DNA from 4 places in the Paraburkholderia sp. BCC1876 genome. Region 1 is predicted to be linked to each of the others. Evidence: predicted binding sites of a transcription regulator. Region 1 holds the regulator's gene; each other region holds the start of a gene.

Region 1 (5,491 bases):
CGGGCCTTCTCACCGACGTGGCGTGTGGCAGCTTCGAAAAATCCGCCCGCGACATTCTGCAGGAAGGCGTGGACTGGCTCACCGAGCGCGGCGTCACCGCGCAAGGGCATTTCGCCTTCGGTCATCCGATCGACGAGATCGCCAATCTCGCTAACGAGTTGAATGTCGATCTCGTGGTGGTTGGCCACCGTTGCCGCACCGGTTTGTCGCGATGGTGGATGGGCGCCGGCAATACGCCGCTGCTCGACCGCATTTCGTGCAGCATTCTGGTGGCGTGCTCTTCCGCGCAGGAGCAGCAGCAAGCGGCAGCTTGATGGGTTGAGCGGGGCGAGCTCAGCGCGTCACGGGTTTAGATCCACCGCGGCCAGCTTCCACGTGAACAACCCCTCGCGCGCGAAGATCGCCGAGTAACGCGCGTCGCCCGCGCCATGCTGGTACGTGACGACGAATTCGTTGAGGCCACGGTAGCCCGCTGTAGTTTGCGGCGGCGTCGCGGCCGTGTTCGCGTTGTTGGCCGCCGCATCGGGCTGGGTTGGCGCTGCGGGTGCTGCGGGTGCTGCCGGCGGTGCCGGTGTCGGCTCAGGCGTCTCAGCCGCGGACGGATTATTCGCCGCGGGTGGCACCGGTGGCCGCTCGCCAGGGTTGCCGCGCGGCGGCATGCCGTTCAGCAACGCGGCCACGCCATCCGGCGTTGCATAAGCGTCCACGAGCGGACCCATCAGTGCCACGCCGATCATCGCGCCAATGGCGGCGAGCGGATTGCCGTTGCTGTGCGCGTCGAGCCGGCGCGTCAGCAGGCCGGTCACCTGCTGTTTCAGGCTCTCGCGCAACGCGGGGAAATCGACGTATTGATTGACGGTTTGCGCGTCGCGCGCATCTGCTGCGCGTTTAAGATTGTTCAGCGCGAGATACGGCGACGCATACGCGAAACCTAGCGCGGCAATCACCACGATCACCATTAGCGTAACGATCAGCGGCCGGGTGGCGCTGCTCTTCGTGCGGGTCGAAACAGCCATCGAGTGAGACTCTCTATCAGGTGTGATCTAACGTGGACCGCGGCCACGCCAAAACGATCCCTGATTGATTCCGGTAATGCGAGTGAACAACCGGTTCAGAACAGAACCCGATCGCTTAGAACCGAACCACTCAGCCTTCGAACACCGCGCCGTGCACATTCGCTTCTTCGGCGATGCAACGGTCGATCATGCGGCAGACGGCGTCGACCGTGCCGACCATGATAAGCCGCGACGGCCCGTGATAAACCCGCACCGGCGCGCGCCGCGCCGGCTCCGCCGTATTCAGGCCCGAGTTCAACGACACGCGCGCAAACGCCGGCAACGAAGACGGCAGCGCCGCCTGCAAATTCGACGCCTCGTCGAGCGAATCGAACAGCGAGGGTGTGCTCGCCGTGGATGCCTCGATCAACGAGCAGGGCACCAGCTTGCGCAGATGACGCAGACGACCGAACTGGCGAAAAGGCAGCAAGCGGGCAAGGCGTTCCATGAGTCTCTCCAGGCGATGCAAAGATGATGCAGCGTGAGTACGACGTTGATGCGGGGTGAATGTGGCTCGGGGCGGCGTCAGGGCGGCGTTGTCTGAACAAGCCAACGAACCGGCAAACGCCCCAGCACGAGCAAACCGCTTAAAACTCGCCCGGGCGAATCAGACCGACGGCGATCCCTTCCAGCGCGAATTCCGCGCTGCCGGTTTCAACGAAGATGTTTTCGTAATCGGGATTCTCGGCAATCAGTTCGATGCCGTTCGGCCGGCGCTTCAAGCGCTTGACCGTCACGTCGTCGCCGAGCCGCGCGATGATGATCTGGCCGTCTTTGGCCTCGCTCTTCTTCTGCACGGCGAGCAGGTCGCCGTCGAAGATGCCCGCGTCGCGCATGGACAACCCGCGCACCTTCAGCAGGTAGTCGGGCTTGCTCGAGAACAGCGCCGGATCGCACGCATAGTGCTGCGCGATATGTTCCTGCGCGAGGATCGGGCTACCCGCCGCCACCCGGCCGATCAGCGGCAAGGACAGTTGCATGATGCTCGCGTGCGGCAGCGTGAACTGGTACGGCGAGTCTTCCGACCCACCCAGCAGGCGAATGCCGCGCGATGCGCCGGCCGCGAGTTCGATCACGCCTTTGCGAGCGAGCGCGCGCAGATGCTCTTCTGCGGAGTTCGCGGAGCTGAAGCCCAGCTCCGCGGCGATCTCCGCGCGGGTGGGCGGAAAACCGGTGCGTTCGATAGCCCGGCGGATCAGATCGAAAACCTGCTGCTGTCGTGCGGTGAGTTTGGTCATGGTCACTGTATGTATGAACAGGTGCCTGTATTTTTATACAGTATTCCACGCAATTCAAGCTTTACTTTAAGTTCGTCGCTTCGGGTGCCGCTACAGCGCCGCAAAAGGGCGTTCTAACACCCACTTTCGTGCCGCAACGCCTTACCCAGCTGTCATTACCACTTTTGAGTATTAAAGAATGAAGAAACATTATTTTTAATGATGAAAGCGCTTCGATAGACTGGCCTCCGAGTTGGCGCTCATGTGCACGTGACCGCGACGTAGAACAACACCACACGCTGTTTTAGCGGACCACAACGCGGAGAAAGTTGACATGAACCACCAAGGTACGGGGCTGGCAGGCAAGACCAGAAAAATCATCGCGGCGCTCGCATTGGGCGCGGCCGGGGCGCTCGGCGTGATGGCGCAGGCGCACGCCGCCGACACGACGCTGCTGAACGTCTCCTACGATCCGACTCGCGAGTTGTATCAGGACATCAATCAGGCGTTCGGCAAGGAATGGAAGGCGAAGACCGGCGAGACGATCACCTTCAAGCAGTCGCACGGCGGCTCCGGCGCACAAGCGCGCTCGGTGCTCGACGGTCTGCAGGCAGACGTGGTGACGCTGGCGCTGGCCTACGACATCGACGCGCTGGCCAGCAAGGGTCTGCTCGACAAGGGCTGGCAGAAACGCTTGCCGGACAACGCGTCGCCGTACACGTCGACGATCGTGTTTCTGGTGCGCAAGGGCAACCCGAAGCACATCAAGGATTGGGACGATCTGATCAAGCCGGGCGTGTCGATCGTGACGCCGAATCCGAAGACCTCGGGCGGCGCGCGCTGGAACTACCTCGCGGCGTGGGCGTATGCCGAACATCAGCCGGGCGGCAACGACCAGAAAGCGAAGGAGTTCGTCGGCAAGCTCTATAAGAATGCCGGCGTGCTGGATTCGGGGGCGCGCGGCGCGACCACCAGCTTCGTGCAACGCGGTATCGGCGACGTGCTGATCGCGTGGGAAAACGAAGCGTTCCTGTCGCTGAAGGAATTCGGTCCGGACAAGTTTGAAATCGTCGTGCCGTCGGTCAGCATTCTGGCCGAGCCGCCGGTCGCCGTGGTGGACAAGGTCGTCGACCGGCACGGCACGCGCAAGGTGGCCGAAGCGTATCTGAACTTCCTGTACAGCGAAGAAGGCCAGGAGATCGCCGCGCGCAACTTCTATCGTCCGCGTTCGAACAAGGTACCGGCCGAGCTGACCGCCAAGTTTCCGAAGCTGAAGCTGTACACGGTGGACGATTCGTTCGGCGGCTGGACCAACGCGCAGAAGACGCACTTTGCCGACGGCGGCGTGTTCGATTCGATCTACTCGCCGCAGTAAGGCCGGCTTGTCCGGTCGATGTGGACGCAACGATATCGACCGGCCAGCGGCACCGCATGACCCCCGAGCGCGCCCCATGGGCGCGCTTTTGGCCGCCAGGGCCCGGCGGCCGGAATTCGGTCCTCGCAACACCGGCATCAACCTGAACGAGTAACCAGCATGACGACGTTGACCTTCCGAAAACCGAGCGCGTTGCCCGGTTTTGGCTTGACCCTCGGCATCACCGTGGCTTATCTGAGCCTCGTGGTGCTGATTCCGCTGGCGGCGACCTTTCTCAAGACCGCCACGCTCGACTGGGCTCAGTTCGTACGCGCGGTGAGTTCGCCGCGTGTGCTCGCGTCGTATCGCCTGACGTTCTTCTCCGCGCTCGGCGGCGCGCTGATCAACGCGGTGTTCGGCTTTCTGGTCGCGTGGGTGCTGGTGCGTTACACGTTCCCGTTCAAACGCATCGTCGACGCCGTGGTCGATCTGCCGTTCGCGCTGCCGACCTCGGTGGCCGGCATTTCGCTCGCGGCGGTGTACGCGGGCAACGGCTGGATCGGCCAGTTTCTCGAACCGCTCGGCCTGAAGATCGCGTTCACGCCGGCCGGCGTACTGGTCGCGCTGACCTTCATCGGTTTGCCGTTCGTGGTGCGCACGGTGCAGCCGGTGCTCGAAGAGTTCGAACGCGAACAGGAAGAAGCCGCCGCGTGCCTCGGCGCGTCGCGCTGGCTGACGTTTCGCCGCGTCGTGCTGCCCGCCGTGTTTCCCGCGTTGCTGACCGGTTTCGCGCTGGCGTTCGCGCGGGCGCTGGGCGAATACGGCTCGGTGATTTTCATCGCCGGCAACGTGCCGATGAAGTCGGAAATCACCTCGCTGCTGATCATCACCAAGCTCGAACAGTACGACTACGCGGGCGCGACCGCGATCGCGGTGGTGATGCTGGTTGTGTCGTTCCTGATGCTGCTGTTCATCAATACCTTGCAATGGTATTTGCAACGCCGCACGGGTCGCGGTGGCGCGGGTCCGGCGCCGGCTGCGGTGAGCGTCGCGGCGATTGGCGGAGGTGCGCAATGAGCCGTCAGTCTGTGAGTGATGTGAACGGTGTGAAGGCCGCGACCTCAAGCGCCGCCGCCGTTGCACCGCGCGCGCCCCTGAACGTGTCGCGCCGCCCCGATCCGGTCACCGAAGCGCCCGTGGTGCGCTGGCTCCTGACCGCCGTCGCGCTGCTGTTTCTCACGCTGTTTCTGGTCGTGCCGCTGGTCGCCGTGTTCTATCAGGCGTTGAGCAAAGGCCTTGGTTTCTATCTGGAATCGCTCGCCGATCCGGACGCGTTGTCGGCGATCAAGCTGACCGTGATTACCGCCGCGATCGCCGTGCCGCTGAATCTCGTGTTCGGCCTCGCGGCGTCGTGGTGTATCGCCAAGTTCGAATTCCGCGGCAAGGCGCTGCTGACCACGCTGATCGATTTGCCGTTCTCGGTCTCGCCGGTGATCTCGGGCCTGATCTATGTGCTGATGTTCGGCGCGCAGGGCTGGTTCGGCCCGTGGCTGATCGACCACGACGTGCAGATCATCTTCGCGGTGCCGGGCATTGTGCTCGCGACGATCTTCGTCACGTTCCCGTTCGTCGCGCGTGAACTGATTCCGCTGATGCAGGCACAAGGCAACGACGAGGAAGAAGCCGCTCACGTGCTCGGCGCGTCGGGCTGGCAGATCTTCCGCCGCGTCACGCTGCCGAACGTCAAATGGGGCCTGCTGTACGGCGTGATTCTGTGTAACGCGCGGGCGATGGGCGAGTTCGGCGCGGTCTCGGTGGTGTCGGGCCACATTCGCGGCCAGACCGACACGATGCCGTTGCACGTC
Region 2 (5,491 bases), on a different contig from region 1:
CTCTTCCTCGGCGTCACGGCTGCTGACACGCTCACGATATATCCAGTAGCAACTCTGGTCTTCCCCCTGCGCCACGAAATAGTCGCGCGTTACCAGCTCACCATCGAACCAGCCAGCTTCGATACGTTCACCGGGTGACACCATCCGCAGTGGAGACCCATAGAAGGGACGATGCTGACGCATCAATAGTCGCACCGGGCTGTCCAGCTGCCAGGTGGGTCGTGGAAGGCCCAGTGGAAGTGCCTCCTGCTTCGACTTGAGCGTCACTGGCACCCAACGGTTGGCGACTTCGGGGCGATGGTCGGCAGTCGGCGCGGGGCGAAGAACGTTATCCTCTCCGAGTCGCGCAACAAGTAACTCAAGAAGGCGTGCGTGGTCTTCCTTTGAACCTCCCGGTTCGGGGAACAGCGTGTCGGAAGCCGGTGCCGCAGACTCCACTTTTGACGCATCGAGCCGCAGCGCGATAACTGGAGCAGACAGCTCAATACGGTGCAGCCGCTCCTTGAGCAGCCTGACAAGATGTTCCTCTTTCCAGGTTGGCTCACCCAGCGCAATGTCGATAGTTGTCGGCTCGATAGCGTCGCGTCCGCGTTCATGTTCGAGTAGCAGCTGGATGGCCGTAACCGCTAATTGCTTGGCGCAAAGCCAGCCACACAATTGCACGATGAGTCGATGGGCGCCGAAGACTGCGCCGTCGGCATCTTCAAGCCGGTCCGGCATTTCAATACGTGCGGAGAAAGTCGGCGGCAGTTCTAGCCAATCAAAGAGTTCGGGCGCGGTGCCAAATGCACGGTCGAGCGAGTCAAGCAGATGTTCACCACATCGTCGCTGCAGGCCGGCGCGTGGCAAGCGTCTGATGTCAGCAATGGTCTCGCAGCCAAGTCCGGAGAACCAGTCTCCGAACGGACGAACTTCCGGAACGGCCAGCATCGGTAATGCGGCCAGTCGTTGCTCAAGCGACGCGAGCTTGAGCACACGGCGGTTTCCGAACTTCGCGAGTAGCCATCCTCCTTGACCGGTGGGTGCGGCACTGATGCGTGCAGTAAGCCCAAGCGTCCCGAGAACAGCCTTCGCTTCCCGACACAATGCGAGCAACCCGCCAAAGAGACGCAGACTCGCACCCACGTCCACCACGACGGTCGCTTCGTCAAGCAAGGCGACTTCAGGCGAGAGGCGCATCAGGGCAACACCCACCTCGCGCTGTGCCGCCGCTTCCTTGCCGGCGTCGCGTTCATGCATTTCCGTTTCCGGCGACAGTGTCAGCACTCCGCCGCGCTTCATCCCAAGGCGCACGCCAGCTGCACGAGCTGTGCTGTCTGTAATGACCACTTTGTCTTTCTCCAGTACAGCACTTCCGTGCGCCGCCTCAGATGACCACTTCGGTCGGAACACCTCGAGCGGCAACTTCGGCAAGTGGACGGCGAGAAAGACGCGCATGTCGGGAAAGCAATACAGGAGTAGGTTGAAGGGGAATCGACAGAGGCTCTGCGCGCGCTGGCCCTCGTCGTTTCACAATGTCGACGGTCAAACCGTCGGCTGATGGTCTCAAAGCAAGCCGCAACAGCGCGGGCGATGAATCCTGTGCCGCTGCCAGAGGCCTGACCATCACGAAGAGCGTTTCGGATGACTGCGCAGCCAGATGCAGGCGCCGCAGCGATGAGGCCTGCGCGTATTGCGCCCAGAAGATGAGCGCACCGCAACTGCCTGCCCGCAGAATCTGCTCAGCCGACCAAAGCGCATCTGCGGTCTTTTGCGCTCTTATCCGCAACACCTGGTCAATGGGAAGTCCGATGTAGCTGAGTCCGAGCCCATCCGGGGTATGCGGCGGCTGCACGAACGCAACCGGCCGACTGCCCGAACCACTGAGCGCCGGGCGCAAGAGTCGCAGTTCACCGACCCCGGCTTGCTGGACCATCAGGTCGACAAGGGCTCCGACCGGCCAGCCCCCGCCGGGAAGCTCGGCCGACAATGCGGGATACCCAGTCTCAACCACCCGGCCACGGCCACGCGCGAGCTGCGACGCACGCCACAAGGACGGATGTATCTCTTCGGCAGTGACAGTGGCGCTAGACATGTGGCATCGAAAAACCTGTATATTTATACAGTATCCTACACGCAAATTCGTAGGTGTGAACTGTCACTTTTTTCGAGGGAACGGGGTCGTGCGACGTCTATCGCTCGGCGTCATGACCTGCTGCCATGTTCAGAGGGAGGTCCATCATGAGAGCAGACGAATGGGTTCGGGAGGCCGAGCGCGAATCGAAACTTGTCGACGCCCTGTACAAGGCGCGTCACCTTATTTCAATGCACAACGGCATGACCGTCCGATGCGACGGCGAAGAGTGGGCGCTTGATTTCGTTCAGGAGTTGCGGATGATTGACGCTACCTTGAGGATGGCCGGTATCGACACCGCGCGAGTCAAACAGTAGACGCTTGTCGTGCCGCTCGAACTGAGGCCATCATTGATAAGAATCGGTACGGAAGACCTTCAGAGGTCAACAGATGCAAACTGAGAAATATCGCGGGTATACGCTGTGGGGCCATGCCATCCTGCAGCAGGAAGACATTCTGCAACGGGAACGGTTCGCAGGAAGCGGCACAGTCATGCGAGACAGTAAAGTCGCAGACGCGTCTGGAGTACTTGGCGCATTCGATTCTGATGAAGAGGCAGAATCGGCCGGCCTTTCATGGTGTCGTGCGTGGGTCGACAGCCACGGCTAGCGCTTCGCCGTCTCGCCCACGGCGAGGGTACTAGGTGCGAGTGGATACAGCCTCTTTCTCATGCAGACTGCAGTACTTGGACAAAGCTGCGCGAACTGAGTGCTGGTCCGAATTCCCGTTGGCGCACTCGGGCGGGCGTCGAGTGCATAGCCAGCCCGCCGAAAGAATTCAGTCGCCGTCGTCGTGAGCAGCCATAACTCCGACAAGCCCGAGGTGAGCGCCACGTATTCCGCATGTGTGAGCAGCTTGCTTCCCAAGCCGGCGCTGCGCTTAGGCTTTGCAACCGCCAGTGACCGCAGCAGCGCCTCAGTTCCAAACCGCTCGAGGCCAACGGTGCCAACTACTGACCCGTGGGCATCTTCTGCGACGGCAAAATCGCGCAACAGGTCGGGTGTTACATCGGAAGCCGGCAACTCGTTCTCTGCAAGCAATGCCGCAATGGCATCAAGGTCTTCGCTTCGCGCGGCACGTATCTTCATGGTCGAATTATCTGTTATGACTTGGACGCGACATCGGGCGGTTCTCGTTAACGCGTGACGGCTGACCCGAACTGCCACAAAGAACGCGATTGCTGACAGTATCGAGACAAGAAACACGGTCCACTCAACAGCTACGTAGCCGCGAGCGAAGCTCCAGATACTGGCCGCGGCAATCGGCGCAATTCCCTTGGCGACGTTCGACGGGAACGAAAGCATGCCGCTAACTGCGCCGTAGCCTTCGGTCCACATCAGGTCCTGAACGATGGTGCCGCGGAGAATTGTCATCATGCCATTCGCAGCGCCATAGCAGAGCGCGAATAGCCATAGCAATGCTGGCGAGTGACCAGCACTTATCAGGATAACGGTTGAGAGCGGGAACAGTGTCACGATGATGATGCCCACAGTACTAACATGCACGGTTCGACCGAAGGTGAACCAAATAGCCCGTGCAGCAACCTGAGCCGGACCGATGAGCGCCATGGTCGTTACCAGCACGGCGTTCGACACACCGCGCTCGACCATCAGCGGTACCAGATGAAATGTGAGCGCCGCAAACGTGGCGTAGTAGGCGGTGAAGCAGACGGCGAGCGCCCAGAAAATCGGCGAACGAAGCGCGCGACGGGTAGCCGCGTCATTCGCCACCTTAACCTCGGCATTGTTAGGCCGCGACTTAACGTCAGACTTCGACGAACGGATTGCCAGCACATGGATAGGTAGACAGACGACGAGGTTCAATGCAGCCAGAACAATAAGCGACGTGCGCCAACCCACTGAGCCAACCAGTAATTGGGTTAACGGGATAAAGACTGTGCTCGCGAATCCGGCTACCAGAGTAATAAGTGTGATTTTGTTTCGGAAGCTTCGCGGATACCGGTGCGTTATAACGGCGAAGACAGGGTCGTAGAAGGTGGCAGCCATCGAAATCCCGAGGCCTATCCATACAACGAAGAGGACCGTCAGCGAATGGGCGCCCGCCCAGAGCAGCAGCATGACTGCGGCGATGACCGAACCGATGGCCATGATGCGTCGCCCCAGTCCATGGTCAATCCAGCGCCCGATGGGGTAAGCCGCGAACCCTGAAACCAGTAACCCGACTGAGAGCGCGGCATTGGTGGCAGTCCTGCTCCATCCCATTGTCTGCTCCATGGGCACGACGAGCAGCGAAAATGAGTAGTAGACAGAGCCCCACGACACGAGCTGCGCGAGCGCCAATGCCCAAGTCGTGAGCGTCGCCGACATGTCTGCCGGCTTATTCGACTTCGCTGTCTGCGGCGTCTGCATCGTGCTCATGGGTCATTGCCGCGCTGGCCAGAGCGGCGGCTAAAGCGGGCGCCCGTTCTTTTCGCTCGCTGTATCGGTCCGTCAAATAGTCAGAGCGGTCACGTATGAGTAATGTGAACTTGTACAGCTCCTCCATAACGTCGACCACGCGGTCGTAGTAGGACGATGGCTTCATGCGCCCATCGGCTTCAAATTCCTGATATGCCTTCGCTACCGACGACTGATTCGGGATGGTCACCATACGCATCCACCGGCCAAGGAGGCGCAGCGCGTTGACAGCGTTGAAAGATTGCGAGCCGCCGCAAACCTGCATCACCGCGAGCGTGCGGCCTTGGGTCGGACGGATGCCGCCGATTTCCAATGGCAGCCAGTCAATCTGGTTCTTGAATACAGCCGTCAACGTCCCGTGGCGCTCGGGGCTGCACCACACCTGACCTTCGGACCACTCCGACAGCTTCCGAAGCTCGACAACCTTCGGATGGTCAGCTGGGACACTATCCGCGATAGGGAGGTCGCGTGGGTCGAAGACTTTCGTCTCAGCACCAAAGTGCTGCAGAATTCGCTCAGCCTCCAGCGTCAGCAGACGGCTGAAAGACGTCGGTCGCAGTGAGCCATACAGCAGCAGGATTCTGGGTGCGTGGGTTGCGGCGGCACGTGGCTCTAGCTTCTCTGTGTCCGGCGTGTCCAGAAACGGCATCGTGACGTTACGAAGGTCCGATGACATCAGCGAATCCTCCGGCCGTCGGCGTTGACCACACTTTCGCCGTCTTCCTTCGTAAATTCGCCCTGTTGCGGACTCGGAAGGATGTCGAGAACCACTTCCGACGGCCTGCACAACCGAACGCCGAGCGGCGTGACCACGAACGGCCGGTTGATGAGAATCGGGTGTTCGAGCATCGTATCCAGCAGATGTTCATCGGTCAGCGACTCGTCTGCCAGACCCAGTTCAGCGTAGGGCGTACCTTTTTCACGAATCGTTTCGCGGACTGTCAATCCGGCGGAAGAAATC
Region 3 (5,491 bases), on a different contig from region 1:
GGACATAAAGATTGTCAACAATTTTTATCTTGAATATCGACAATCGTGAGGAAGGTGCGGGGCTGCAGGGTAATGCGTATGGCGGTAAGGCCTGTTCGGCTTCAGTATCAGTTTAAATAGGCGGCTGGATGGCTGTCTATTGGCGGCTGTTTTTGTCAACAAAATCGCGGGACATTCACGGTCTGGCTGCAGCGCTGGGCGCTTAAAAACCTGACAGTTAGTTGCGTTGCCAACCTAAAAAAAGCGGGCCAAACGCCCGCTTCCCTACTCCACGCGGCCTCACCTTCAGGCCAGCATCGGATACCCCGACAAGTTCAGTTTGAAGCCGTGCGCATCCGCGACGAGGTGGGCGTCCGCCCCCACCGGCAACGTCAGCATGTTGTGGACATGCCCGAATTGCAGCCCGGTGACGACCGGAATGCCGATCACCGAGCGCACTTGCTCGATCATCGCGTGCAGGTCGTAACCGTTGTCGTAGTCGTAGGCTTTGCCGCCGGAGAAGTCGCCCAGCACGAGCGCCTGTTGCTGCGCGAGAATGCCGGACAGATGCAGTTGATAGATCATCCGCTCGACCCGGAACGGCTGCTCGTTCACATCTTCCAGAAACAGGATGCCGCCTTGCACCGGCGGCATGTAAGGCGTGCCGATCAGCGACGTCAACACCGCCAGATTGCCGCCCCACAACATGCCTGAGACGTTGACCGCGTGCGCTTGCGGCGTAGTGCCGGTCACGGTCATGGTCGGCTTCGTCAGCGCCGACCAGAAGTGCTGCATGGTGAATTCGCTGAGTTCTTCGGCGCCGAAATCGCTCGTGATCATCGGGCCACCGAAGGTCTTCACACCGGCGCGCGCCAGCAGCGCAAGCTGGATCGCGGTGAAATCGCTATGTCCCACCAGCGCGACCGGCTGATCGGTCAGCCGCCGTTGCAGCCCTTCGTAGTCGAGACCGTGCAGTATCCGCGCCGCGCCGTAGCCACCACGCACCGCCAGCACAATGTCAGGCAGCGCACGCGCCGGATCGGCGAGCCGGTTCAGATCGGCCGCGCGCTCGCCGTCGGTGCCGGCGAACCGCTGATAGCGACGCTTCGTCACCTCCGCGCCCTCGACGCGATGCCCTTGCGCATGAAAGCGCTGCAACGCGCGATGCACCGCTTCCGGATCATGGGGATAGCCGGACGGCGCGATCAGTTCGATGGTGCGATGGACGGTCATGGGCGAAGTCCGTTCGATGTTGTTGTGTTAGAGCGACTCAGCCGAGCCTGGTGTGCTGCTTGTGCTAGTTGTGCTGGCTTCGGCCTCGGCCCGCGCCGCCGCACGCGCTTCCCGGCTTGCGCGCCGGCGTTCGGCGAAGAACGATTTGAGCGCGTCACCGCATTCGGTTTCGAGCACGCCGCCAGTCACCGACGTGTGATGATTCAATTGCGGATTCCCAAACGCATCGACGACACTGCCGCACGCGCCGGTTTTCGGATCACGCGCGCCGAACACGACGCGGGCAATGCGCGCGTGCATGATCGCGCCCGCGCACATCAGACACGGTTCGAGCGTGACGTAGAGCTCGCAACCCGGCAGGCGGTAGTTCTCGACAGTCTGCGCAGCGGCGCGCAACGCGACCATTTCGGCATGCGCCGACGGATCGTGCGCGCCGATCGGATGATTGAAACCGGTGGCGATGACGTCGTCGCCGCGCACGAGCACGGCGCCGACCGGCACTTCGCCGGCTGCGCGCGCCTGTTCGGCGGCGGCCTGGGCGAGCGCCATGAAGCGGCGATCGCGTTCGGAGATGGGTGGAGTCGACACGGCCAAGGCGTCGTCAAGCTCGGGGACGCTATTGGCCGAAGGTGTGGCCGAGGCACAGCCAGTCAGCGGCCCGCTCACCGCGAACCCGCATCAGCCGCATTGAGATTACCGGCGCGCTCAGACAGGCGCTCGGCAATACGCCGGCAGTATTCCCGTGGCAGCACCAGCGGCCCGCCGCGCAGCGACTCGAGCGCCATGTCGAGCGCCAGCATGCGCGCCTGCAAACGGCAACGGGTGGTGGGGTCGCTCACGGCATTCAGCTCCGCTTGCAGGTCGCGCAACGCGCGCAACTGCTCGACAGCGGGCGGCACGAAACCCGCGTTTTTCAGAATCCGGTTGGCGACGCGCACCTCCTCCGGGACCAGTGCATCGTCCCCGAGCGGCAGCGGCGCACCTGCGCCCGGCAAAGCATCGAACTCGCCACGCGCGGCTGCGGCGGCAATACGCTGTTCGACTAGCGCGTCAAGCAATTTCATCTGCAATCCACTACGTTGCGGCCCGAGCATTCTATCAGGGAGCCGGCGACGGTTTCGGCTCGCGGACCGACGAACCCCCCTGGTTTTCAGATTCCATGTATTTCAGGGGCATAGCGGTGTGGTCGAGACGGCAGCGATCGCGGAGACGCCGCACGCGCCGTCAAACCACGCCGGCCAGACGCCAGCGCGCGAGCACGACATGCCGCGTACGCCCGAGCAAACTGTGCATCAGTGCAAATTCACGCACGTTCCAACTGACGGGTTCGATGGGACGTGTCGCCGCCCAAGGCATGCCGTAGGCGAGCGTGACGTGCGGCGTATAGGGCATCGCCGGAGATACCGTAGCATCCCCCACACGCGCGTTTGGCAGCGCCGCCACGAGTGCATCGTGAAGCGCATGCAAACCGGCCACGCCCTCGCCGCCTCCCAGCACCAAGGGTCCCGGCCGGGGCCGCGTCGCGAAGCTGACCACCGAATCGAACTCGACGGTAAACGGCTCCATGCGAACGGATGCCGCCGCCTGCATCGCCGCGTCGACGTGCGCCTGCGGCAGACCGCCCGCGAAATTGCCGAGGTGCTGCAACGTGACGTGCAAACGACCCGCCGCAAGCGGCTTGCTGCGCACGCGCGCTTCAACGCAAAGCTGTTGCGCGAACTTCGCGATGCCGGTTGCCGTATTGGGATCGGGGAAAACAGCGAAAAACAGGCCGTCTGTCGGCGTGGGCGGCGCCTCGAGCCCAGGCAGCCAGAATTGTTCAGGCATGGTGGTCCTGACCCGGTAAAGCCGGCATGACGGTAAATCTCCGTTGATTGAGTGTGTCTGGATGCGAGCCGCCGATCAAGCCGCTGAGCGCGCACTTGAGACGGCCAAAAACCGCTTGCGCAAGTCAGCGGCTTACGTACAATACTGTACATCCATACAGTATTGGCGGCAACGTGGAATTGCTTAAGAAGCTGGAGATATTGGCCGACGCAGCGAAATACGACGCCTCGTGCGCGAGCAGCGGCGCGCCTAAACGCGGATCTCGTGCGGTAGACGGTCTGGGCGCCAGTACCGGCGCCGGCATTTGTCATAGTTTTACGCCAGACGGGCGCTGCGTCTCGCTGCTGAAAATCCTCCTCACCAACTTCTGTCTGTACGACTGCCAATACTGCGTCAACCGGCGTTCGAGCAATGTACCTCGCGCGCGCTTCATGCCGGAGCAGGTCGTCACCCTTACGCTAGATTTTTATCGGCGCAATTACATCGATGGTCTGTTTCTCAGCTCCGGCATCATCCGGTCGGCGAACTACACCATGGAGCAGCTTGTACGCGTCGCGCAATCGCTGCGTGAGGACCATCAGTTTCGCGGCTATATTCATTTGAAGACGATTCCAGACGCCGATCCGCAGTTGATTGCGCACGCCGGGCGTTACGCCGACCGTTTGAGCGTGAACATCGAGTTACCGACCGACGCTGGCCTCGCGCGCCTTGCGCCGGAAAAGAACGTCCGCACCATCAAGCTTGCCATGGGGACGATCCGTCTCGCGCAGGAAGCGGCCCACAGTGAAACCGGCGCGCCCAGCTTTGCGCCTGCCGGGCAAAGCACGCAGATGATCGTCGGCGCCGATCAGACGAACGACAGCACGATTCTCCAAACCGCCGGCACGCTTTACAGCGCCTACAAGCTGAAGCGGGTGTACTACTCGGCTTTCAGTCCGATTCCGGACAGCCCTTCCGCGTTACCCGCCCAGGCACCGCCGTTGCTGCGCGAACATCGGCTTTATCAGGCCGATTTTCTGTTGCGCGTCTATGGTTTCAGCGTCGAGGAACTGTTCGAAAAACCAGGTAATCTGTCGCTCGACATCGATCCTAAGCTCGCGTGGGCGCTCGCCCATCGCGAACAATTTCCGGTCGATCTAAACCGTGCGCCGCTCCGCATGATCGCGCGCGTGCCGGGCATCGGGCTACGCAACGCAAAACGGCTGGTCGAATTGCGGCGTTCGCGGCGTGTGCGCTATGAAGACCTCGTGCGCCTGCATTGTCCGCTACAGAAGATCAAGCCATTCGTCGTGACGCAGGACTATCGTGCGGCAATGCACGATGCGTCGTCCGCGCAATTGCGCCGGGCTTTGACAGCGCCGCCGGTACAACTGGCGCTGCTTTGATTCAGCATCATGCATACCGTTCTGATCGACGACCACTTCGCCGCCTGGCGCGCAGCGTCCCTCAAAGCGTTGAATCAAGGCCTGACTCCGGAGGCGATCGAATGGCGCGTCAAGCAGACGCCCGAGTCGCCGCAAACTCAGGCGTTGTTCGATTACAGCGAGGTTAGCGACGTCGCGCCGTCGCCCACTCGCGGCGTGCAGGTGTCGAAGGAATTGGCGGCACTTTTGCGAGACGCCGCGCTGTTTCGCGATCCGCAGCGCTGGGCGTTTTTATACAAAGTGCTGTGGCGCTGGCAACAAGACGACCGCACGGTCGCGTCGCCGGCCGACGCGGATGGCGCGCGGCTCAATCGCATGGCAAAAAGCGTGCGTCGCGCGCAGCACGACATGATCGCCTATGTACGGTTTCGCAGGCAGACAGCGGCCGCGGCGCACGCCCCCGAATACATCGCGTGGTACGAACCGGAGCACGACGTGCTCGGCTGGGCCGCCGAACATTTTGCCCAACGAATGGGGCGCTCGACATGGATGATCGCGACGCCGCACGGCGCCGCGTTCTGGGACGGCAGTCAACTTCATCTGGAACAGCGGCGCGCGCTGCCGGGCGAGCAGCACGGCAAAGCGGTGGACGACGCCGAAGCGCTTTGGCTTGCCTACTACCGCAGCACGTTCAATCCGGCGCGGCTGAACGAAGCCGCACTCGAACAGCACATGCCGGTGCGTTTCTGGAAGGGCTTGCCGGAGGGTCAACTGATACCCGCCATGATCAGCGAGGCGAAAAGTGGCGCGCGTCGCGTGGCGCAAGCGGGCGGCGTCGGCGCGCTCAGCGGCAAATCGATTCCGATTGAAGCGGAATTCGCGCAACCGGCTCGGGATCCACCCTCATCGCTCGAGTCTTGCCGGCGTTGCGAACTATGGCGCCACGCGACCCAGGCAGTTGGCAGCTCAGGGCCACGCGACGCCCGAATCGTGCTGATCGGCGAGCAGCCCGGCGATCAGGAAGATCTGGCCGGCCAGCCGTTCGTCGGGCCGGCGGGTCAGCTACTCGAAGTCGCGATCGCGCGCGC
Region 4 (5,491 bases), on a different contig from region 1:
TTCACCTTCTGGCCTTCCGGACCGGTCTGGTGCGTGACGAGCTGCATGCCGAGGATCTGGTTCGAGAACTCGCGAACCTGTTCCAGCGACTTGGCGACCTTCACGCCGCCGCCCTTGCCACGGCCACCCGCGTGGATCTGAGCCTTCACGACCCATACCGGGCCGCCGAGCTCTTCCGCGGCCTTGACCGCATCATCCACCGAGAAGACCGGCTTGCCGCGCGGTACCGCGACGCCGAATTTCCGCAGGATTTCCTTACCCTGGTACTCGTGAATCTTCATGCGTGATTCCCTTCAGTCTGAGAGTTGGATTGAACTTCGTTTCCGCTGCCGTCGTTCATGCCGGACGCGTTGCCGCCCTTACCTGTCTGGCGGACTGCCCCGTCGCCTGACGATGCCACGCGCTCCACCGAACGCGGTGCGTGGCCATACCAGCGCGGATAAAACTGCTGCACCGCCTCGCCGTCGAAACGCAGCGCGTGGCAGCGTCCCAACTGGAATGGCGGTTTGTCGTTGGAATGCTCGTTCGAGCCGTCAGGCGATTCGTTTCCTGAACTGGCTTTCGCGCCTTTCGCGCTGTCACCGGTGCTCCACACCTCGCCCGCGAATGCCTGAATCGCGGCGGTCGGCAGGATTGCGCACAACTCGGTGAGATGGGTGCAACCCTCCGTGCCGCCGAGCAAACGGGCAGCCTCACGGCGGAAGTTTTGACGCAGATTGAGCCCGATGAGGGCACGGTAGGCGGGATTGCTGACCTGGCACAACCCTGGATAGGGCACCCAGTCGGACGACGCCTCGGCGTCGACGACATTGAGCTTGCGATCGATGGTGATGCGAAGCCAGAGTTCATGGATCGGCTGACCATTGGGCCGGACGCCCGACGCAAGCACCACGTCGCGCGGTTTTTCGTCGGTCAAGCACGCTTCCACATCCCACAGGCCATCGGCGCGCTCATAGGCTTCCGCTCTGATTGCGCGACGATGCCGCAACTGACGGGACACTGGCGGGGAGAGCGGCATGCGGGAAGGAAAGGCCGGATTGGAAAACCCATGAATTTTAGCATACTGGGTATTTGGTACAGGCCGGAATGCGCAGGCCCGCCCGGCGTGCGGCTGAGCGGGTTGAGCGCTATCTCGAAGAGGCTTCTTGCGGCGTGATTTGGCGTGATTCGGCGAGCCGTTGGCGGGCGACAGCGGCGGGTTGCTACCCTACTCCTCGTCGATGCCTCTGAGGATTTTGCCGATGGTTGCACCCGAAAAACCGCGCGACGCCAGAAAGCGCTGCTGCTTGGCCCGCTCGGCGGGCGTTTCGGGAAGCTGGCCGAATTTTTTCTGCCAAACAGCCTGGGCGCGCGCGAACTCGGTCTCACGCAATTGCGCCTTGGCGTCTTCGACGAGCGTCGGGTCGACTGCGTGCTGCTTCAATTCACCGAGGATCCGACTGGCGCCAAGACGCGACGAACGGCGGTGAATCAGGCTTTCGGCGAAACGCGAATTGGACAGCCAGTTTTCGGCTTCCAACTGATCGAGCAGCGTGTCGAGCGAATCGGTTTCTTCGACGAACGGTTTGAGCTTGCGCGCAAGTTCGGTACGGCTGTATTCGCGGCGAGAGAGATAGCCGAGCGCGCGTCCTTTTAGCGAACGGGCTGGGCGTTTGGAGTTCTTGGTTTCGTCCTGCTCCGGCTTCGCTTCGCCTGGCTGGCGACGCGAGCGGCTGTAGGTCGCCTCGGTGAATTCGGCAACCTCAGCGGTTTCGAAGGGATCCGAACCGGAAGGCGGGGAAGATTTAGACGATACACGCCGCGAGTCATGGCCCTCGGCGCGATCATGCGCGTCGAACGATTCGAACGGATCGAACCGCTCCGACGAATCGTCCTGATCATCACGCGGGCCGTCCGCACTGCGTGCAGCATGAGACAACGGCCGGCCCTTGCGTATCACGTGATGGTTACTCTTCTTCGCCAGCGACTTCAGCACCGGCACCCGTCACCGCGTCGGCCATGGCATTCACGCCCAGCGATTCACGGATACGGTTTTCGATGTCACGGGCGATTTCCGGATTTTCGCGCAGGAATTCACGCGCGTTGTCCTTACCCTGACCGATACGTTCGCCGTTATAGCTGTACCAGGCGCCAGCCTTGTCGACGATCTTGGCTGCGACGCCCAGATCGATGACTTCACCCTGACGCGAAATACCTTCGCCATACAGGATGTCGAAAATCGCTTCGCGGAACGGCGGTGCGACCTTGTTCTTGACGACCTTCACGCGCGTTTCATTGCCGATCACTTCGTCGTTCTTCTTGATCGAACCGATACGGCGAATGTCCAGACGCACCGACGCGTAGAACTTCAGCGCGTTACCACCCGTGGTGGTTTCCGGATTGCCGAACATCACACCGATCTTCATACGGATCTGGTTGATGAAGATCACCAGGCAGTTCGTACGCTTGATCGTGCCGGTGAGCTTGCGCAGCGCTTGCGACATCAGACGCGCTTGCAGACCCGGCAGCGAGTCGCCCATTTCGCCTTCGATTTCAGCCTTCGGCACGAGTGCCGCGACCGAGTCGATCACGATCATGTCGATCGAGCCCGAGCGCACCAGTGCGTCGGCGATTTCGAGCGCCTGTTCGCCGGTGTCTGGCTGCGACACCAGGAGTTCGCTCACGTCCACGCCAAGCTTGCTTGCGTACTGGATGTCCAGCGCGTGTTCCGCGTCGATAAACGCCGCCGTGCCGCCGATCTTCTGCATTTCGGCAATGACTTGCAGCGTCAGCGTGGTTTTACCGGACGATTCCGGACCATAAATTTCGACCACACGGCCGCGCGGCAAACCGCCGACGCCCAAGGCGATGTCGAGACCGAGCGATCCGGTTGAAACCACCTGGATGTCTTCGATTGCCTCACCTGCGCCGAGCCGCATGACCGACCCTTTGCCGAACTGCTTTTCGATCTGCGCGAGTGCGGCAGCGAGTGCCTTGCTCTTTTCAGCAGTCAGTCCAGCCGAGCCTTTCTTGCTTTCTTCCATGAATCGTCCTTTGCTATGATGAACGGCGTCTGAGGCAGGTGTGCAGTCCACTTTGTGATGGCGACACACGAAACTCAGACACTGTATAAAAAAACAGTAGTTTTGGCAAGGCGATTCTCATGCGAACACGCATTTTTACCGTCGCACTGCCCAACTACCCACAATAATTTTCGGAGACCGCTGCGCGCCGGGGCACACCTCACGGTGCCGGCAAGGTGGCTGGCGCATCATGCGAATTCTGATTGCCGAAGACGACAGCATACTCGCGGACGGTCTGGTTCGATCACTCCGCCAATCGGCCTATGCCGTTGATCTAGTGAAGAACGGTGTCGACGCCGACACCGCGCTTTCGGTACAAACTTTCGACCTGCTGATTCTCGATCTGGGCCTGCCGCGCATGTCCGGACTCGAGGTGCTGCGCCGCCTGCGCGCGCGCAATTCCAACCTGCCGGTGCTGATCCTGACCGCCGCGGACAGCGTGGACGAACGCGTCAAGGGCCTCGATCTCGGCGCCGACGACTACATGGCCAAGCCCTTCGTGCTGACCGAACTCGAAGCGCGCGTGCGGGCGCTGACCCGGCGCGGCGCGGGCGGCGGCCCGACCGTGGTGAAGCATGGTTCGCTGTCGTTCGATCAGGTGGGCAGGATCGCCCATGTCAACGACCAGGTGCTCGACCTGTCGGCGCGCGAACTCGGCTTGCTCGAAGTGCTGCTGCAGCGGATCGGCCGGCTGGTCTCGAAGGAGCAACTGGTCGATCATCTGTGTGAATGGGGCGAGGAAGTCAGCAACAACGCGATCGAGGTCTACGTACACCGGCTGCGCAAGAAGATCGAGCCGAGCGGCGTGCGCATCATTACCGTGCGGGGATTGGGCTATTGCCTGGAGAAAGCCGCTTCGCCCGTCGACGCGAACCCGCCAGCCTCACCCGCGCAAGCGCGAACGCACACCCCCGCCGACCCCGAACCGCCCGCTGCGCCGCCGTCCGGCGCGATGCCGGCAAGTCACCACTTCAAATAGAGAGCGCCCATGTCCGCGCGCGAAGACCGTGCCGCGGCGCAAGCGGCGGATCTCGACGAGGCGCGCGACGCCCGCTACGCGAACCCGTTCGCCCCGCCCGACGAAACCGAAGCCGCCGCCGAAGCGCGCCCGCGCTCGTTATTCGGCGAAATTCTCGACTGGATGCTCGCGCCGCTCCTGCTGCTCTGGCCGATGAGCCTCGCGGTCACCTATCTGGTTGCCAAGTCGATCGCGAACGGCCCGTTCGACCGCGCGCTCGAAACCGACGCCTATGTACTGGCCCGCCAGATCCATCCGGTGAACGGGGTGGCAGAGCTGACGTTGCCCGACGCCATGCGCGATTTTCTACGTACCGACAACGTGGACCGCGTGTTCTATCAGGTGCTCGGCACGCGCGGCGAACTGGTGGGCGGCGAGCGCGACATGCCGCTGCCGCATGAAGAAGACCGGCCGCAACCGGGCCTCGTCGAGTTCCGCGACGACATGCTGCGCGGCAACGACATCCGCGTCGCCTATACGACCGTCGAATTCCCGCAGACGCCCGGCGCGCAGCCGGTGCTGGTGCAGGTCGCCGAAACGCTCGACAAACGTAGCCAGCTCGCCAACGACATCATCAAAGGCGTGATCCTGCCGCAGTTCGTGATCCTGCCGCTGGCGATCCTGCTGGTGTGGTTCGGTCTGTCGCGCGGCCTCGCGCCGCTGCACGCGCTGCAGGCGCATATCCGGGCGCGCCGGCCGGACGATCTGTCGCCGCTCGAAGCACGCCGCGCGCCGCCGGAAATCGAGCCGCTGGTGACCTCGTTCAACGACCTGCTGACGCGTCTCCAACAGAACATGGAGCTGCAGAAGCGCTTTATCGCCGACGCCGCGCATCAGATGAAAACGCCGCTCGCCGGACTGCGCACTCAGGCCGAACTGGCGTTGCGCCAGGATGCGTCGGCGGAAGTACACCGCTCGCTCGAACAGATCGCGACCAGCTCGGAGCAGGCGGCGCGGCTCGTCACGCAGTTGCTGGCGCTGGCGCGCGCGGAAAACCGCCTGTCGGGACAGATTTTCACGCCGGTCGAAGTGACTGAAGTTGCACGCAGTGCGGTGCGCGACTGGGTGCAGGCCGCGCTCGCCAAGCAGATGGACCTCGGCTACGAAGCGCCCGACGAACCCGTCGACGTGGACGGCAACCCGGTCATGCTGCGCGAAATGCTGTCGAACCTGATCGACAACGCGATCCGCTATACGCCGCCGGGCGGCCGCATCACGGTCCGAGTGAGGCACGACATGGCCGCGCGCCGCGTGCATCTGGAAGTCGAGGACACCGGGCTTGGCATTCCGGTCGCCGAGCGTTCGCGGGTGGTCGAGCGCTTCTACCGGATTCTGGGCCGCGAAGCCGACGGCAGCGGGCTCGGACTGGCAATCGTCCGCGAGATCGCGACCATGCATGGCGGCGAGCTGA

Evidence for each region. The regulator LexA, encoded in region 1, represses DNA repair genes until DNA is damaged. The targets are predictions, from matches to a motif close to ACTGTATNNNNATACAGT.
Region 2: the regulator LexA is predicted to act here: its motif matches at 2,089-2,106, upstream of imuA (translesion DNA synthesis-associated protein ImuA).
Region 3: the regulator LexA is predicted to act here: its motif matches at 3,183-3,200, upstream of HWY05_RS31830 (putative DNA modification/repair radical SAM protein).
Region 4: the regulator LexA is predicted to act here: its motif matches at 3,104-3,121, upstream of recA (recombinase RecA).

What each region holds. Positions count from the first base shown of each region.
Region 1 covers NZ_CADFGI010000002.1:522,783-528,273, forward strand. Annotated here, with positions in the region: gene HWY05_RS08780 (universal stress protein) at 1-314, shown strand, start outside; gene HWY05_RS08785 (DUF2939 domain-containing protein) at 342-1,016, opposite strand; gene HWY05_RS08790 (hypothetical protein) at 1,147-1,503, opposite strand; gene lexA (transcriptional repressor LexA) at 1,643-2,293, opposite strand; gene HWY05_RS08800 (sulfate ABC transporter substrate-binding protein) at 2,607-3,647, shown strand; gene cysT (sulfate ABC transporter permease subunit CysT) at 3,807-4,703, shown strand; gene cysW (sulfate ABC transporter permease subunit CysW) at 4,700-5,491, shown strand, end outside.
Region 2 covers NZ_CADFGI010000003.1:209,797-215,287, forward strand. Annotated here, with positions in the region: gene HWY05_RS12665 (DNA polymerase Y family protein) at 1-1,437, opposite strand, end outside; gene imuA (translesion DNA synthesis-associated protein ImuA) at 1,367-2,074, opposite strand; gene HWY05_RS12675 (hypothetical protein) at 2,221-2,430, shown strand; gene HWY05_RS38285 (hypothetical protein) at 2,504-2,722, shown strand; gene arsN2 (arsenic resistance N-acetyltransferase ArsN2) at 2,719-3,201, opposite strand; partial or broken gene HWY05_RS12685 (MFS transporter) at 3,259-4,482, opposite strand; gene arsH (arsenical resistance protein ArsH) at 4,451-5,206, opposite strand; gene arsC (arsenate reductase (glutaredoxin)) at 5,206-5,491, opposite strand, start outside.
Region 3 covers NZ_CADFGI010000012.1:83,299-88,789, reverse strand. Annotated here, with positions in the region: gene ldcA (muramoyltetrapeptide carboxypeptidase) at 286-1,212, opposite strand; gene tadA (tRNA adenosine(34) deaminase TadA) at 1,240-1,800, opposite strand; gene HWY05_RS31840 (DnaJ family domain-containing protein) at 1,875-2,276, opposite strand; gene HWY05_RS31835 (2'-5' RNA ligase family protein) at 2,437-3,039, opposite strand; gene HWY05_RS31830 (putative DNA modification/repair radical SAM protein) at 3,213-4,424, shown strand; gene HWY05_RS31825 (UdgX family uracil-DNA binding protein) at 4,434-5,491, shown strand, end outside.
Region 4 covers NZ_CADFGI010000003.1:637,907-643,397, forward strand. Annotated here, with positions in the region: gene sucC (ADP-forming succinate--CoA ligase subunit beta) at 1-281, opposite strand, end outside; gene HWY05_RS14650 (DUF2889 domain-containing protein) at 278-1,018, opposite strand; gene recX (recombination regulator RecX) at 1,208-1,939, opposite strand; gene recA (recombinase RecA) at 1,947-3,023, opposite strand; gene HWY05_RS14665 (response regulator transcription factor) at 3,253-4,041, shown strand; gene HWY05_RS14670 (sensor histidine kinase) at 4,051-5,491, shown strand, end outside.